3 regions of the Agromyces sp. NPDC004153 genome follow, and region 3 is predicted to be linked to each of the others. Evidence: predicted binding sites of a transcription regulator. Region 3 holds the regulator's gene; each other region holds the start of a gene.
The links. The regulator HrcA, encoded in region 3, represses chaperone genes, less so after heat shock. The targets are predictions, from matches to a motif close to TTNGCACTCGNNNNNNNCGAGTGCNAA.

Region 1 (4,489 bases), on a different contig from region 3:
GAGCACCTCACCCTGGAGGAGGTCGGACGGCGCGGTACGGAAGTACAGGCCGTTGTCCTCGTAGTCGGTGAAGTCGGGCGACGTGTTCGCCGGCGAGAACTGCACGACGCCCGCGGCGGTGATCTGGTCGATCACGGTGAACGACACACCGGACGACGCGGCACCGATGATGGCCGAGACGTCCTGCGAGAGGAGGTCGGTCACCGAGACGGTGGCGATGTCGGTGGTGGTGTCACCCGAGTCGCGGTAGACGACCTCGACGTTGATGCCGAGGTCGGCGTCGTTGATCTCCTGCGCCGCGAGCGCGACACCGGCCTCCTCGGGCGGGCCGAGGAATGCGAGCGTTCCACTCTGCGGGAGGATCGTGCCGACCTTGAGGGTCAGGTCGCGTTCGCCGGCCTCGATGGGCAGGGCGTCGCCGGCCGCCTCGGTCGGTTCTTCCGATTCGGCGGGGGCCGGGGCACCCGTGCTGCACGCGGTGAGGAGGAGGGCACTGACGCCGGCGATGGCGACCCCCGTCCACGCTGCGCGAGCCGAGCGCGAGGCCGTGGCCTTCGCGAATACGCTCATGTTGCTCCTTGGGACTGAAGGACTGGTACACAAAGCAGCGTCTGGAGACGCCGTGGTTTTGACAGTATTGCCCGCCTCTGGAGGAAACAAGTGAACCCGGTCACAACCGTGTAACACCCTCGGAATCGTTACCTTGCCGACACCTTCCTGCGCGAGCACGCACGGAATCGTCGTGTCGGAGGCTTCCGACGCGCGGATCGCGCGTGACCCCCGGACGCGGGCCCCGACGCCACGACGAACCCCTAGATCGGCTCCACCGGAGCGCGTCGCGCCGACCGCGCGCCGCGCACGAGGTCGAACGTGAGCACCAGGAGGGCGAGCCAGACGAGGGCGAACCCGATCCATCGCTCGGGCGGCATGGGCTCCTGCAGGACGAACACCCCGACGAGGAACTGGATGAAGGGCGCGAAGTACTGGATGAAGCCCATGAAGATGAGCGGGAGGCGCCGCGAGGCCGCGGCGAAGAGCAGCAGCGGGATGGCCGTCACCACGCCGGCCATGAGCAGCAGCACCGTGTGCCACGGGCTGACCGTGCCCATCGTGAGCCCGCTCGTCATGGCGACGAACACGAGCTGCGCCACTGCCAGCGGCGCGAGCCATGCCGTCTCGAGCGTCAGCCCCGAGACTGCGTCGACCTTCGGTCCGACCCGCTTCTTGATGAGCCCGTAGAAGCCGAACGAGAACGCGAGCACCAGCGCGATCCACGGCAGCTGTCCGTAGCCGACGGCGAGCACGACGACCGCCACGATCGAGATGCCCACGGCGATCCACTGGGTGACGTTCAGGCGCTCGCGGAGCACGAGCACGCCGAGGAACACCGTGACGATCGGGTTGATGAAGTAGCCGAGCGCCGCCTCGACGACCTGGTTCGTGAGCGTCGCATAGACGTACGTCGACCAATTCACGAAGATGAGCACGCCCGCGAGCCCCATCGTGAACAGCACCCGCCGATCGCGCACGAGCGCCATGAACGGGCGCCAGGCGCGCGTCACCGTGATGAGCAGCACGCAGAAGACGAGCGAGAGCAGCACGCGCCATCCGACGATCTCGATCGGACCGGCCGGCTCGAGCGCGATGAAGTAGACGGGGAGGAAGCCCCAGAGGCCGTAAGCCGCGATCGCGAACGCGAGCCCCGACCGGCTCACCGAGGCGTGGTGCGCGGGCGGTGCTGGGGTCTCGGTCTCGGAGCGGGATGACACCCGCTCAGACTACGCCGGCACTCCCCCCGGATACGACGAGGCCCGGACGCCGCATGGGCGTCCGGGCCTCGGATGGTTCGTGTCGACCTAGCGGACGACGACCGCGAGCACGTCGCGAGCCGACAGCACGAGGAAGTCCTCGCCGCCGAACTTCACCTCGGTGCCGCCGTACTTCGAGTAGATGACCTTGTCGCCGACGGCCACGTCGAGCGGGACACGGTTGCCGTTGTCGTCGATGCGACCGGGGCCCACCGCCACGACCTCGCCCTCCTGGGGCTTCTCCTTGGCGGTGTCGGGGATCACGAGACCCGACGCGGTGGTCTGCTCTGCCTCGACCTGCTTGATGACGATGCGATCCTCGAGCGGCTTGATGGAAACCGACACGGTTGACCCCTTCTCTGTTTGGCGGATGACTGTGTCTGCGAAGACTGATTAGCAGCCTCATTGCGAGAGTGCTAAGCCGAGTCTAGGCGCGATTTGGCACTCGTGCAACGTGAGTGCCAGCCGCTGCGGAACTCCGCAGTGCGCGATGCTAGCGTGGCCGGGTGGACCGCGCCGACCTCGTCGAACTCCTCTCCCCCGAGGGACTGCGGCTCCTCGACCAGCTCCCCGAATGGGACTCGAAGGCCGACATCGTGCGCACCGTCGCCGAGCTGCGTCGGCAGGGGCATCCGCCCGGCCTCGTCGCCGCGGTGCTCAGCCAGTCGAAGCTGCGCGCCAGGGCGAAGGCCAAGTTCGGCGAGTTCGCGTCGCGCATGCTCTTCACCGAGGCGGGCCTCGAGCAGGCCACGCGGCTGAAGGTCGCGGCGCTGCACGCCGGCCGCTTCGCGCGCGCGGGCATCGGCCACGTCGCCGACCTCGGCTGCGGCATCGGCGGCGACGCCCTCGCCCTCGCCGCGGTCGACCTCGAGGTCACCGCGGCCGACGCCGACGAGGTGACGGCCGCCATCGCCGCGTTCAACCTCACGCCCTTCCCGAAGGCGCGCGTGCTGCACGCCCGCGCCGAGGACGTGCCCCTCGGCGGCATCGGCGGCGCCTGGCTCGACCCCGCCCGCCGCACGACCTCGGGCGGCACGACCCGTCGCCTCGCGGATGCCGCGGACTACTCGCCGAGCCTCGAGTTCGCGTTCGGGCTGGCCGACCGCCTGCCGGTGGGCGTGAAGCTCGGCCCGGGCACCGACCGTGATGTCATCCCCGCCGGAGCCGAGGCGCAGTGGGTGTCGGTCGACGGCGACGTGGTCGAGCTCGCCGTGTGGCTCGGCGCGGTGGCGCGGCCCGGCATCGGCCGCGCGGCGCTCGTCATCCGCGACGACCGCGCCGCCGAGCTCACGGCTCCGGCCGACAGCGAGGACGCCCCGACCGGGCCCCTCGGCGACTACCTGTACGAGCCCGACGGCGCCGTCATCCGCGCGCGCCTCATCGGCGACCTGGCCCGCGCGAACGGCGCGTGGATGCTGAGCGACGGCATCGCGTACCTCACCGCGGACGCAGCGCTCGAGACGCCGTTCGCGCGCGGCTTCCGCGTGCTCGACCGCCTCCCCGCCGACGAGCGGCAGCTGCGCCAGGCGCTGGCGGCGCGGGGCATCGGCACGCTCGAGATCAAGAAGCGCGGCATCGACGTCGACCCGGCGGCGCTGCGCACGCGACTGAAGCTGCGCGGCGACGAGAGCGCGACGATCGTGCTCACGCGCGAAGCGGGGCGACACGTGGCGCTCCTCGTGGAACGCGTCTGAGCCGCGATCAGCGGGGCAGCGCGCCGAAGACGATGGCGTAGTAGCCGATCCAGACGGCCGAGAAGACGAGGCCCGCGATGCCGGTGCCGATGCCCACGAACGCGAGCGTGCGCCCCTCCTCCTCGCGGCGCAGCCCGAGCACGCCGAAGACGAGCGCGGCGATCGAGAGCGGCAGCATCCAGCCGACGAACAGCGAGGCGGCGGCGCCGATCACGCCGATGACCGCGGCCACCCAGCTGTAGACGCGGCGCTGGGTGTCGTCCTGCTCCTCGTCGTCGGCGGACGCGCGGTCGGGGAGCTCCGGCCGGTGCACCACGAGGAGCTGGCCGGTCGGAACCCGTTGCAGCTCGCCGGTGTCGAACGGCACCTCGAACTCGCGAACCGCGGGGTCGGCGCGCAGCGTCGGCTCGGTCGGGGGCGCCACGAGCGCCTCGTCCCGGTCGGCTCCACGGTCGGATGCCGCGTCGGCCTCCCGCGCGATCGGCTCAGCCCCGACCGGTGCGTCGCTCGCGTCGGGCGCGACGGGTGCGTCGCTCGCGTCGGGCGCGACCGAAGCGTCGCTCGCGTCGGGCGCGACCGGAGCGTCGCTCGCGTCGCGTGCCGCGCGCTCGTCGCCCGGCTCCCGAGCGGTCGGCGTGTCACCCCCGGCGGGCGGCACCTCGGGTGGAGAACGGTCGGGGGCCCCGCCCGTGGGCGGGACCCCGTCGCGGTCGATCATGGAAGGCCTCAGTACGTGTAGTCGACGTAGTTCGGGAAGGACGCGAAGGCGATGCTCCAGAAGATGATCGAGAGCAGGGCCATGGCGATGCCGACGAAGCCGAGGATGATGCCCGTGAGCCACATGCCCTTGGCCGCGGGCTCCTTCTTGCGGCCGAGGAAGCCGAGCACGACGGCGCCGGCCGGGATGATGAGCTGCATGATGCCGCCCACGAACGGGATCCACACCACGGCGAACCCGCCCACGACGCCGATGATGCCGGCGATGAG
Region 2 (4,489 bases), on a different contig from region 3:
CGGCGACGCACACGCCGCGCCGCTCGGCGGACACCCGGCGACGGGTCCCTAGGATGTGCAGCAGGCGGCGACGGTCCGCCGGGACGGGAGGACGCATGAGCGCCGAGCGCGTGCCCGCCCCCGACGACGGGACCGGACTCGACGAGCGCGCGAGACGCGTGCTCGCGTTCGAGGGCCGGGCGTGGCAGCAGGCCGGGCTCAAGGCGGAGGCGATCCGCGAGGAGTTCGGGATCTCGGCCGCCCGTTACTATCGGATCCTCGGCGAGCTCATCGATTCGCCTGCGGCGCTCCGGCACGACCCCATGCTGATCAAGCGCCTGCAGCGGATGCGCGAGGCGCGCGCGGCGACGCGCGCGCGTCGCTCGCTCTCGATCGGCCGACCGCTCGACTGAGCGACGGCCCCGACCCCCGACTGGACCCCATGGCGCAGAAGTTCCCTCGCGATCGATTCGACTCCATCCCGCACGGCATCGAGCGAGTCGGGGCCCATCGTGCGCCGGCACGTCGCGGTGCGCGCTGGGTGGCGTTCGGCTGGGCCGCGCTCGCGACGGTCGTGCTCGTCGCCGTGGGGATCGGCGCCGTGATCGTGTTCAACGACCGCCTGAACTTCGGCGACGCGGGCGTGGCCACGCCGACGCCGACGCCCGTCGTGACGGCGGCACCGACCGTCGCGCCCGACATCCCGGTGACCGTCCTGAACGGCACCACGACGACGGGTCTCGCGGCGCGGGCCGCCGAGATGCTCACCGCGGCCGGCATCCCCGTCGGCACCACCGCGAACGCGAGCGAGCAGGACCTCGCCGAGACGGTCGTCTACTATGCGACGCCCGACCTCGAGGGCGCCGCGCGGGGCGTCGCCGCCGCGATCCCCGAGGCCGACGTTCGCCTCGACGCGAAGTTCGCCGAGGTGGGCACTCCGCTCGTGCTCGTGGTGGGATCCGACTACGCAGCGGCCACCGGCGGTTGATCGCGACCGAATCGTTGCCATTCTGCGACATTTCCTTGCGTCCGGCCTCTTGTGCCGCGACGTCACGTCGTTAGTATCTGGAATTGGTCGCTCTATCCCGTGTGAAACGCCCGGTGCCGAACGAGGTGCCTCGTCAGCACGAACGAGGGGGCCCGGTACAGGCGACAGGCACGTGCTGATCGACACACAGCAACATGGGAGCAACGCATGGCGAACGGAACCGTCAAGTGGTTCAACGCTGAAAAGGGATACGGGTTCATCACGGTCGACGGCGGGGGCCAGGACGTGTTCGTCCACTACTCCGCGATCGACATGGCGGGCTACAAGGTCCTCGAAGAGGGCCAGCAGGTCGTCTTCGAGGTCGGCACGGGCGCCAAGGGCCCCCAGGCCGAGGCCGTCCGCCCCGCCTGATCCACGAGCTTGGACGCGCCGCCGGTTCGCCGGCGGCGCGTTCGTGCATCCGGGGGGCGGATGCCGCGTGCATCCGTGTGCCCGGTTCTGGGGGTGCGCCGGAGCCGACCATCGGTGCGCCGCACCTCCCGGGGGTATTCCTCCGTGGCTAGCATGGCGCCATGGCACGGCGTGCCCGCCCGGTCCTGGGGCGGAAGGGTGTGTCGCTGGCCGCCGTCGCGGCATCGGCGCTCCTCCTGTGCGCCTGCGACGCGGCATCCGCCGACCTGATCCCGACCGCGACGCCGACCCACGAGGCGCGGCCCGCGGTCGAGGCCGCACCCGTCGGGATCGCGTTCGCCCCGCTGCGCGGCACGCCCGCGGACGCCGCCGCGCTGCGGCATCCGTCGCTCGCCGTGAAGATCGACAACCACTGGGACGCGCGCCCGCAGATCGCGTTGAACCGCACCGACCTCGTCTACGAGGAGCTCGTCGAGGGCGGGCTGACCCGGTACGTCGCGGTCTGGCACTCCGACGTGCCCGACCAGGTGGGCCCGGTTCGTTCCGTGCGCCCGATGGACCCGCTCATCGCGGGCCCGCTCGGGGGCATCATCGCGTACTCGGGCGGGCAGCAGTACTTCGTCGACCTCATGCACGCGACGCCGCTGCTCAACGTCGTCGCCGACGAGGACGACGGGACGCTGTTCGAGCGCGCGGACGACCGGCCCGGTCCGCACGACCTCGTCCTCGCTGCGGCCGACGTCGTCGCCGCGAACGCCGGGCTCGCGCCCCCGCCCGTGCAGTTCGCCTACGGCACGGCCGACCCGCTCGCCGCGCCGTCGCTCGCCGCGACGCCGACCTCGCGCATCGAGCTGGTGTTCTCGGATACGAGCAGCCCCTCGTGGGAGTGGGACCCGACGACGTACGCGTGGCTCCGCTCGCAGGACGGCACGCCCGACCTCGAGGCGTCGGGGGAGCGCATCCGGGCGACGAACGTGGTGACCCTGCGCGTCGCGATCGAGTGGCCCTATGAAGAGGTGCCGCTCACGGCGCTCACCGGCACGGGGGAGGCGTGGGTGTCGGTCGGCGGGCGGACCGCGCACGGCACGTGGACGAAGCCCGACGCCGGCGCGCCGATCACGCTCACGGCCGACGACGGCTCCACGCTCCGGCTCGCGCCCGGCAACACGTGGATCGAGCTCGTGCCGAACGAGGGGTCGGCGGCGTTCGCGCCCTGATCCACATTGCGCCGTCCTGATCCGACGACGGATGCCGCGACGTGGCGTCGCGCACGGCCGCGAGCCGCGTCGCGCCCGGCCGCAACGCCGTCACGCGCACGGCGAACACGGCCCGAGACGGCGCCGCGCGGCATCCGGCTCGCTTGCACTCGTGACGGTCGAGTGCCAGAATCGTCTTTAGCACTCACTCGATTCGAGTGCTAAACCCCAAGATTCTTGGACGTCCGGGAAGGGACGAGAGACACACATGGCAAAGATCATTGCTTTCAACGAGGAGGCCCGCCGCGGTCTCGAGCGTGGCCTCAACACGCTCGCCGACGCGGTCAAGGTGACCCTCGGCCCGCGCGGTCGCAACGTCGTGCTCGAGAAGAAGTGGGGCGCCCCCACCATCACGAACGACGGCGTGTCGATCGCCAAGGAGATCGAGCTCGACGACCCGTACGAGAAGATCGGCGCCGAGCTCGTCAAGGAGGTCGCGAAGAAGACCGACGACGTCGCCGGTGACGGCACCACCACCTCGGTCGTGCTCGCCCAGGCGCTCGTGCGCGAGGGCCTCCGCAACGTCGCCGCCGGCGCCGACCCCATCTCGCTGAAGCGCGGTATCGAGAAGGCCGTCTCGGCCGTCTCCGAGGAGCTCCTCGCCGCCGCCAAGGAGGTCGAGACCAAGGAGGAGATCGCCGCGACCGCGTCGATCTCGGCCGCCGACCCCCAGATCGGCGAGATCATCGCCGAGGCGATCGACAAGGTCGGCAAGGAGGGCGTCGTCACCGTCGAGGAGTCGAACACCTTCGGCACCGAGCTCGAGCTCACCGAGGGCATGCGCTTCGACAAGGGCTACCTGTCGGCGTACTTCGTCACCGACCCCGAGCGTCAGGAGGCGGTCTTCGAGGACCCGTACATCCTGATCGTCAACAGCAAGGTCTCGAACATCAAGGACCTGCTGCCCATCGTCGACAAGGTGATCCAGACCGGCAAGCAGCTGCTCATCATCGCCGAGGACGTCGACGGCGAGGCGCTCGCGACGCTGATCGTGAACAAGATCCGCGGCATCTTCAAGTCGGTCGCCGTCAAGGCTCCCGGCTTCGGCGACCGTCGCAAGGCGCAGCTGCAGGACATCGCGATCCTCACCGGCGGCCAGGTCATCTCCGAGGAGGTCGGCCTCAAGCTCGAGAACGTCACCCTCGACCTGCTCGGCCAGGCGCGCAAGGTCGTCATCACCAAGGACGAGACCACCATCGTCGAGGGCGCGGGCGACCCCGAGCAGATCGCCGGCCGCGTGGCCCAGATCCGCTCGGAGATCGAGAACACCGACTCCGACTACGACCGCGAGAAGCTCCAGGAGCGCCTCGCGAAGCTCGCCGGCGGCGTCGCCGTCATCAAGGCGGGCGCGGCCACCGAGGTCGAGCTCAAGGAGCGCAAGCACCGCATCGAGGACGCCGTCCGCAACGCGAAGGCGGCCGTCGAGGAGGGCATCGTCGCCGGTGGTGGCGTCGCACTCATCCAGGCCGGCCAGAAGGCCTTCGGCAACCTCGAGCTCGACGGCGACGAGGCCACCGGCGCCAACATCGTGAAGGTCGCCATCGAGGCGCCGCTCAAGCAGATCGCCCTCAACGCGGGCCTCGAGCCGGGCGTCGTCGCGGCCAAGGTCGCGGAGCTCCCCGCGGGTCACGGCCTCAACGCCGCGACCGGCGAGTACGGCGACCTCGTCGCCCAGGGCATCATCGACCCCGCCAAGGTGACCCGCTCGGCGCTGCAGAACGCCGCGTCGATCGCCGGCCTCTTCCTCACCACCGAGGCCGTCGTCGCCGACAAGCCCGAGAAGAACCCGGCTCCGGTCGGCGACCCGACGGGCGGCATGGACTTCTAGTCCGCACACCTCAGGGCCTCGTGCCCG
Region 3 (4,489 bases):
GCATCCCGCCTTCCCGAGCTGATCGTGGGGTCGGCGCTTCCGCTCGGCGAGCCGGCCCCGCTCGACGGCCTGCTGCCCGCATCGGCCGCCGCGGGCGCCGCCGACCGGGCGTTCGGCGTGTACCTGCATGTGCCGTTCTGCCGGGTCCGTTGCGGGTACTGCGACTTCAACACCTACACGTCCGACGAGCTCCGCGGTGCGCGCCAGGCGGACTACGCCGACCACGCGATCGGCGAGGTCCGGATGTCGCGGCGCGTGCTCGAGGCATCCGGCGTGCCCGCTCGCGTCGCCTCGACGGTGTTCTTCGGCGGCGGCACCCCCACGCTGCTGCCCGCCGACGACCTCGTGCGCATGCTGGGCGAGGTGCGCGAGGAGTTCGGCTTCGTCGAGGACGCGGAGGTCACGACCGAGGCGAACCCCGACTCGGTGGGGCCCGACGACCTCCGCCGGCTCGCCGACGGCGGATTCACACGCGTGTCGTTCGGCATGCAGTCCGCGGTGCCGCACGTGCTCGCCGCGCTCGATCGCACGCACGATCCGGATCGCATCCCGCTCGTCGTGGGCTGGGCCCGCGACGCCGGGCTCGACGTGAGCCTCGACCTCATCTACGGCACGCCGGGGGAGTCGCTCGCCGACTGGCGGCGCAGTGTCGAGGCGGTCGTGGCCCAGCGTCCCGACCACGTCAGCGCCTACGCGCTCATCGTGGAACAGGGCACGAAGCTCGCGCGGCAGATCCGTCGCGGCGAGCTCGCCCAGCCCGACGACGACCTCGAGGCCGACATGTACGAGCTGGTCGACGACGTGCTCGGCGCCGCCGGGTACGAGTGGTACGAGGTGAGCAACTGGGCGACCACGCCCGAGCACCGCTCGCGCCACAACCTCGGGTACTGGCGCGGCGACGACTGGTGGGGCGTCGGCCCCGGCGCGCACAGCCACGTCGGCGGCGTGCGCTGGTGGAACGCGAAGCATCCGGCCGCCTACGCGGAGCGCGTCACGGCCGGGCTCTCGCCGGCGGTGGGGCGTGAGGTGCTGGACGAGCCGACGCGGGAGACCGAGCGCGTCCTGCTGCTCACGCGGATCCGGGAGGGCATCGACCTCCCGTCGCTGCACGCGGGCGGGCGCCACGCGGTCGCCGGGCTCATCGCCGACGACCTCGTGGACGCGAGAGCCGCCCTCGGCGGGCGGCTGACGCTCACCCGGCGAGGACGGCTGCTGGCGGACGCGGTGGTCCGGCGGCTGCTGGACGCCTGAGGAGGACCCCGGAAACGCGCAAGCCCGCCCGACGGTGCTGTGCGCACCGCGGGCGGGCTTCCGCGCGACGGGTCCGGCGGCCGGCGCCGGCTGCCGTCAGCTCACGAACTTGATCGAGAGCGGGTAGGTGTAGAGCTGGCCCTGGTTGGCCTTGATGGCCGCGATGATGCTGAAGACGATCTTCACGATCTCGATGGCGATCACGAGCAGGATGCCGATGAAGAGGAAGATCAGGATGTAGCTCACCACGAGGGCGATCGCGATCGTGATCTGGAAGTTCAGCGCGGTCGCGGTGTGGTGGCGCACGAACGGGCCCTTGTCCTTGAGGACGAGGTAGCCGATGAGCGCGGGAACGAAGTAGAAGAAGATGCCGCCCACGTTGATGAGCGTCGCCCACAGCTTCTCGTCGGCGGGGCTGAGCTGCTGCGGGGCCTGACCCCCGTACGGCTCCTGCGGCGGCGGCGGACCCTGCGGCGGCTGGCCCGGAGGCGGCGGCGGGGGCCCCTGCGAGGGCGGCGGCGGCGGCGGAGGGCTCTGGGGCGGCGGGGGAGGCTGGGGCGTGTCGGACATGCGCGGACTCCTTGTTCGGGGCCTCTGAGCGAGACTCGGTCGATTCTCATGCTGGCACAGCGACGCCCGCCGCGGGAGTAGGCACTCCTGCGGCGGGCGTAACGGTGCGACGCCTGCGCGCTACTTGATGAGGCGGATGGCGAAGGGGTAGCGGTAGTGCTTGCCGTCCTTCGCCTGCAGGAAGGCGATGATCGAGAACACCACGCCGAGGATCCACACCGCCCAGACGAGGATGGCGCCGATGAAGACGACGACGAGGATCCACGAGATCACGTAGCCGAAGAGCAGCGTGATCTGGAAGTTCAGCGCCTCCTTCGCCTCGGTGTTCGTGAACGAGCCGCGGTCCTTGAAGACCAGCCAGATGATGAGCGAGGGCAGGACGCCGAGGACGCCGCCCAGGTGGGCGAACGAGCCCCACTGCACGTCCTGCTCGGGCGTGAGCGGCACGACGCCGGTGGGGGACGACGAGGCCGGCTGCTGCGGCGGGGGCGGCGGGACGTTCGGGTCGGGGGTCTGCGAGTTGGGGTCGGTCATTGCGTGCCTTTCGGGGGTTCTGGGGTGAACCGCGGGCTGCGAGCAGGGTGGATCGCAGCCGGGGTGACTCGCGGGGTACGGCTACGGTATCGCCGCGGTCGTCGGGTGGCAACGGCCGGGTCGCGGCATGTCGCGATAGGATTGGCACTCAGGAAGAACGAGTGCTAAGCGGTGAGGGAAGCGAGGAACATGGTCTCCGAACGCGGTCTCGAGGTGCTCCGCGCCATCGTGCAGGACTACGTCGCTTCGCGCGAGCCGGTGGGCTCGAAGACCATCGTCGAGCGCCATGCGTTCGGCGTGTCCGCGGCGACGATCCGCAACGACATGGCCCTCCTCGAGGAGGAGGAGCTCATCGCGGCGCCGCACACGTCGTCGGGTCGCATCCCGACCGACAAGGGCTACCGCGTCTTCGTCGACCAGCTCACCGACGTCCGGCCGCTCACGCGGGCCCAGCGACAGGCGATCGAGACCTTCCTCGGCGAGTCGAGCGACCTCGACGAGCTCCTCGCGCGCACCGTGCGGCTCATCGCGTCGCTGACCAAGCAGCTCGCCGTCGTGCAGTACCCGAGCTTCGGCAGCGCCCGCGTGCGCCACGTCGAGCTCGTCTCGCTGGCGCCCGCGCGCGTGCTGTGCATCCTCATCGCGGACTCGGGCCAGGTCGAACAGCGGCTCGTCGAGCTCGAGCAGCCCGTCGACGAGGAGACGCTCGCCGGGCTGCGCGTGCGACTCAACGAGATCGCCGGCGGTCGCACGATGGCGGATGCCGCGGTGGCGCTGTCGGGCGAGATCCCCGGCACCGACCGCCGTCATGCGCTCGTCCTGCACACCCTCGCCCTGACCCTCGCCGAGCAGGCGCGGGCGCAGCGCAGCGACCGGCTCGTCGTGGCCGGCGCCGCGAACCTCGTGCGCACCGAGCAGGACTTCGCCGGGTCGATCCTCGAGGTGATCGAGGCGATCGAGGAGCAGGTCGTGCTGCTGAAGCTCTTCGGCGAGATGTCGGGCGACGAGCACGCCGTGGCCGTGCGCATCGGTCGCGAGAACGCCTCGTTCGGCCTCGGCGAGACCTCCATCGTCTCGAGCGCGTTCGAGATCCCCGGCCGCGACGTGTCGCGCCTCGGCGTCGTGGGCCCCACGCGCATGGACTACACCACCAGCATGGCGGCCGTGCGAGCCGTCGCCCGCTACCTCTCCCGCACCCTCGGCGAGAGCTGACTCCCGCTGCCGACCCACCCGCTCGGCATCCGGCAATCGAAAGGACACGCCCTCCGTGGCAGACCACTACGAGGTCCTCGGCGTCGCTCGCGACGCCACCCCCGACGAGATCAAGAAGGCCTATCGACGCCTCGCACGCGAACTCCACCCCGACGTCAACCCGGGCGCCGAGGCATCCGAGCGCTTCAAGCAGGTCACGCACGCGTACGACGTGCTCTCCGACCCGAAGCAGCGCCAGCAGTACGACCTGGGCGGCCGCGGCGGCGGGTTCGGCGACCAGGGGTTCGGCGGGTTCGGCGACATCTTCGAGACGTTCTTCGGGGCCGGGCAGCAGACCCGCGGACCCCGCTCCCGGCGCGAGCGCGGCCAGGACGCGCTCATCCGCGTCGAGGTCGGCCTCGACGAGGTGATCTTCGGCACGCACCGCGACATCGAGGTGGACACGGCCGTCACCTGCGAGACGTGCCACGGCTCGTGCTGCCAGCCCGGCACGGCGCCGGTCACCTGCGACATCTGCCACGGCACCGGCTCGATCCAGCGCTCGGTTCGCTCGCTGCTCGGCAACGTCATGACCTCGAGCCCCTGCGGCACGTGCCGCGGCTACGGCACGATCATCGCGACGCCGTGCGTCACCTGCCAGGGCCAGGGGCGCGTGCGCGCACGTCGCACGGTGCCGGTCGACATCCCCGCGGGCGTCGACACGGGCGTGCGGCTGCAGATGCCGGGCTCGGGCGAGGCCGGGCCGGCGGGCGGCCCGAACGGCGACCTCTACCTCGAGATCAAGGTGAAGAACCACGACGTGTTCAGCCGCAACGGCGACGACCTGCTGTGCACGCTCGAGGTGGCGATGACCGACGCGATCCTCGGCACGACGACCACGATTCCCGCGCTCGACGGCGACGTGCACGTCGAACTGCGGTCG

Region 1: a site for HrcA is predicted at 2,247-2,273, ahead of groES (co-chaperone GroES). Genes of this name have one in related genera too.
Region 2: a site for HrcA is predicted at 2,773-2,799, ahead of groL (chaperonin GroEL). Genes of this name have one in related genera too.

The regions. Positions count from the first base shown of each region.
Region 1 is NZ_JBSGFY010000001.1:2,696,393-2,700,881, reverse strand. It holds gene ACWEOH_RS12810 (ABC transporter substrate-binding protein) at 1-570, opposite strand, end outside; gene rarD (EamA family transporter RarD) at 813-1,769, opposite strand; gene groES (co-chaperone GroES) at 1,857-2,153, opposite strand; gene ACWEOH_RS12795 (THUMP-like domain-containing protein) at 2,315-3,502, shown strand; gene ACWEOH_RS12790 (hypothetical protein) at 3,510-4,220, opposite strand; gene ACWEOH_RS12785 (DUF4190 domain-containing protein) at 4,229-4,489, opposite strand, start outside.
Region 2 is NZ_JBSGFY010000001.1:2,864,890-2,869,378, forward strand. It holds gene ACWEOH_RS13540 (DUF3263 domain-containing protein) at 96-392, shown strand; gene ACWEOH_RS13545 (LytR C-terminal domain-containing protein) at 422-967, shown strand; gene ACWEOH_RS13550 (cold-shock protein) at 1,175-1,378, shown strand; gene ACWEOH_RS13555 (DUF3048 domain-containing protein) at 1,540-2,595, shown strand; gene groL (chaperonin GroEL) at 2,843-4,462, shown strand.
Region 3 is NZ_JBSGFY010000002.1:150,601-155,089, forward strand. It holds gene ACWEOH_RS14695 (DUF1990 family protein) at 1-22, shown strand, start outside; gene hemW (radical SAM family heme chaperone HemW) at 25-1,251, shown strand; gene ACWEOH_RS14705 (DUF4870 domain-containing protein) at 1,348-1,821, opposite strand; gene ACWEOH_RS14710 (DUF4870 domain-containing protein) at 1,942-2,355, opposite strand; gene hrcA (heat-inducible transcriptional repressor HrcA) at 2,545-3,567, shown strand; gene dnaJ (molecular chaperone DnaJ) at 3,623-4,489, shown strand, end outside.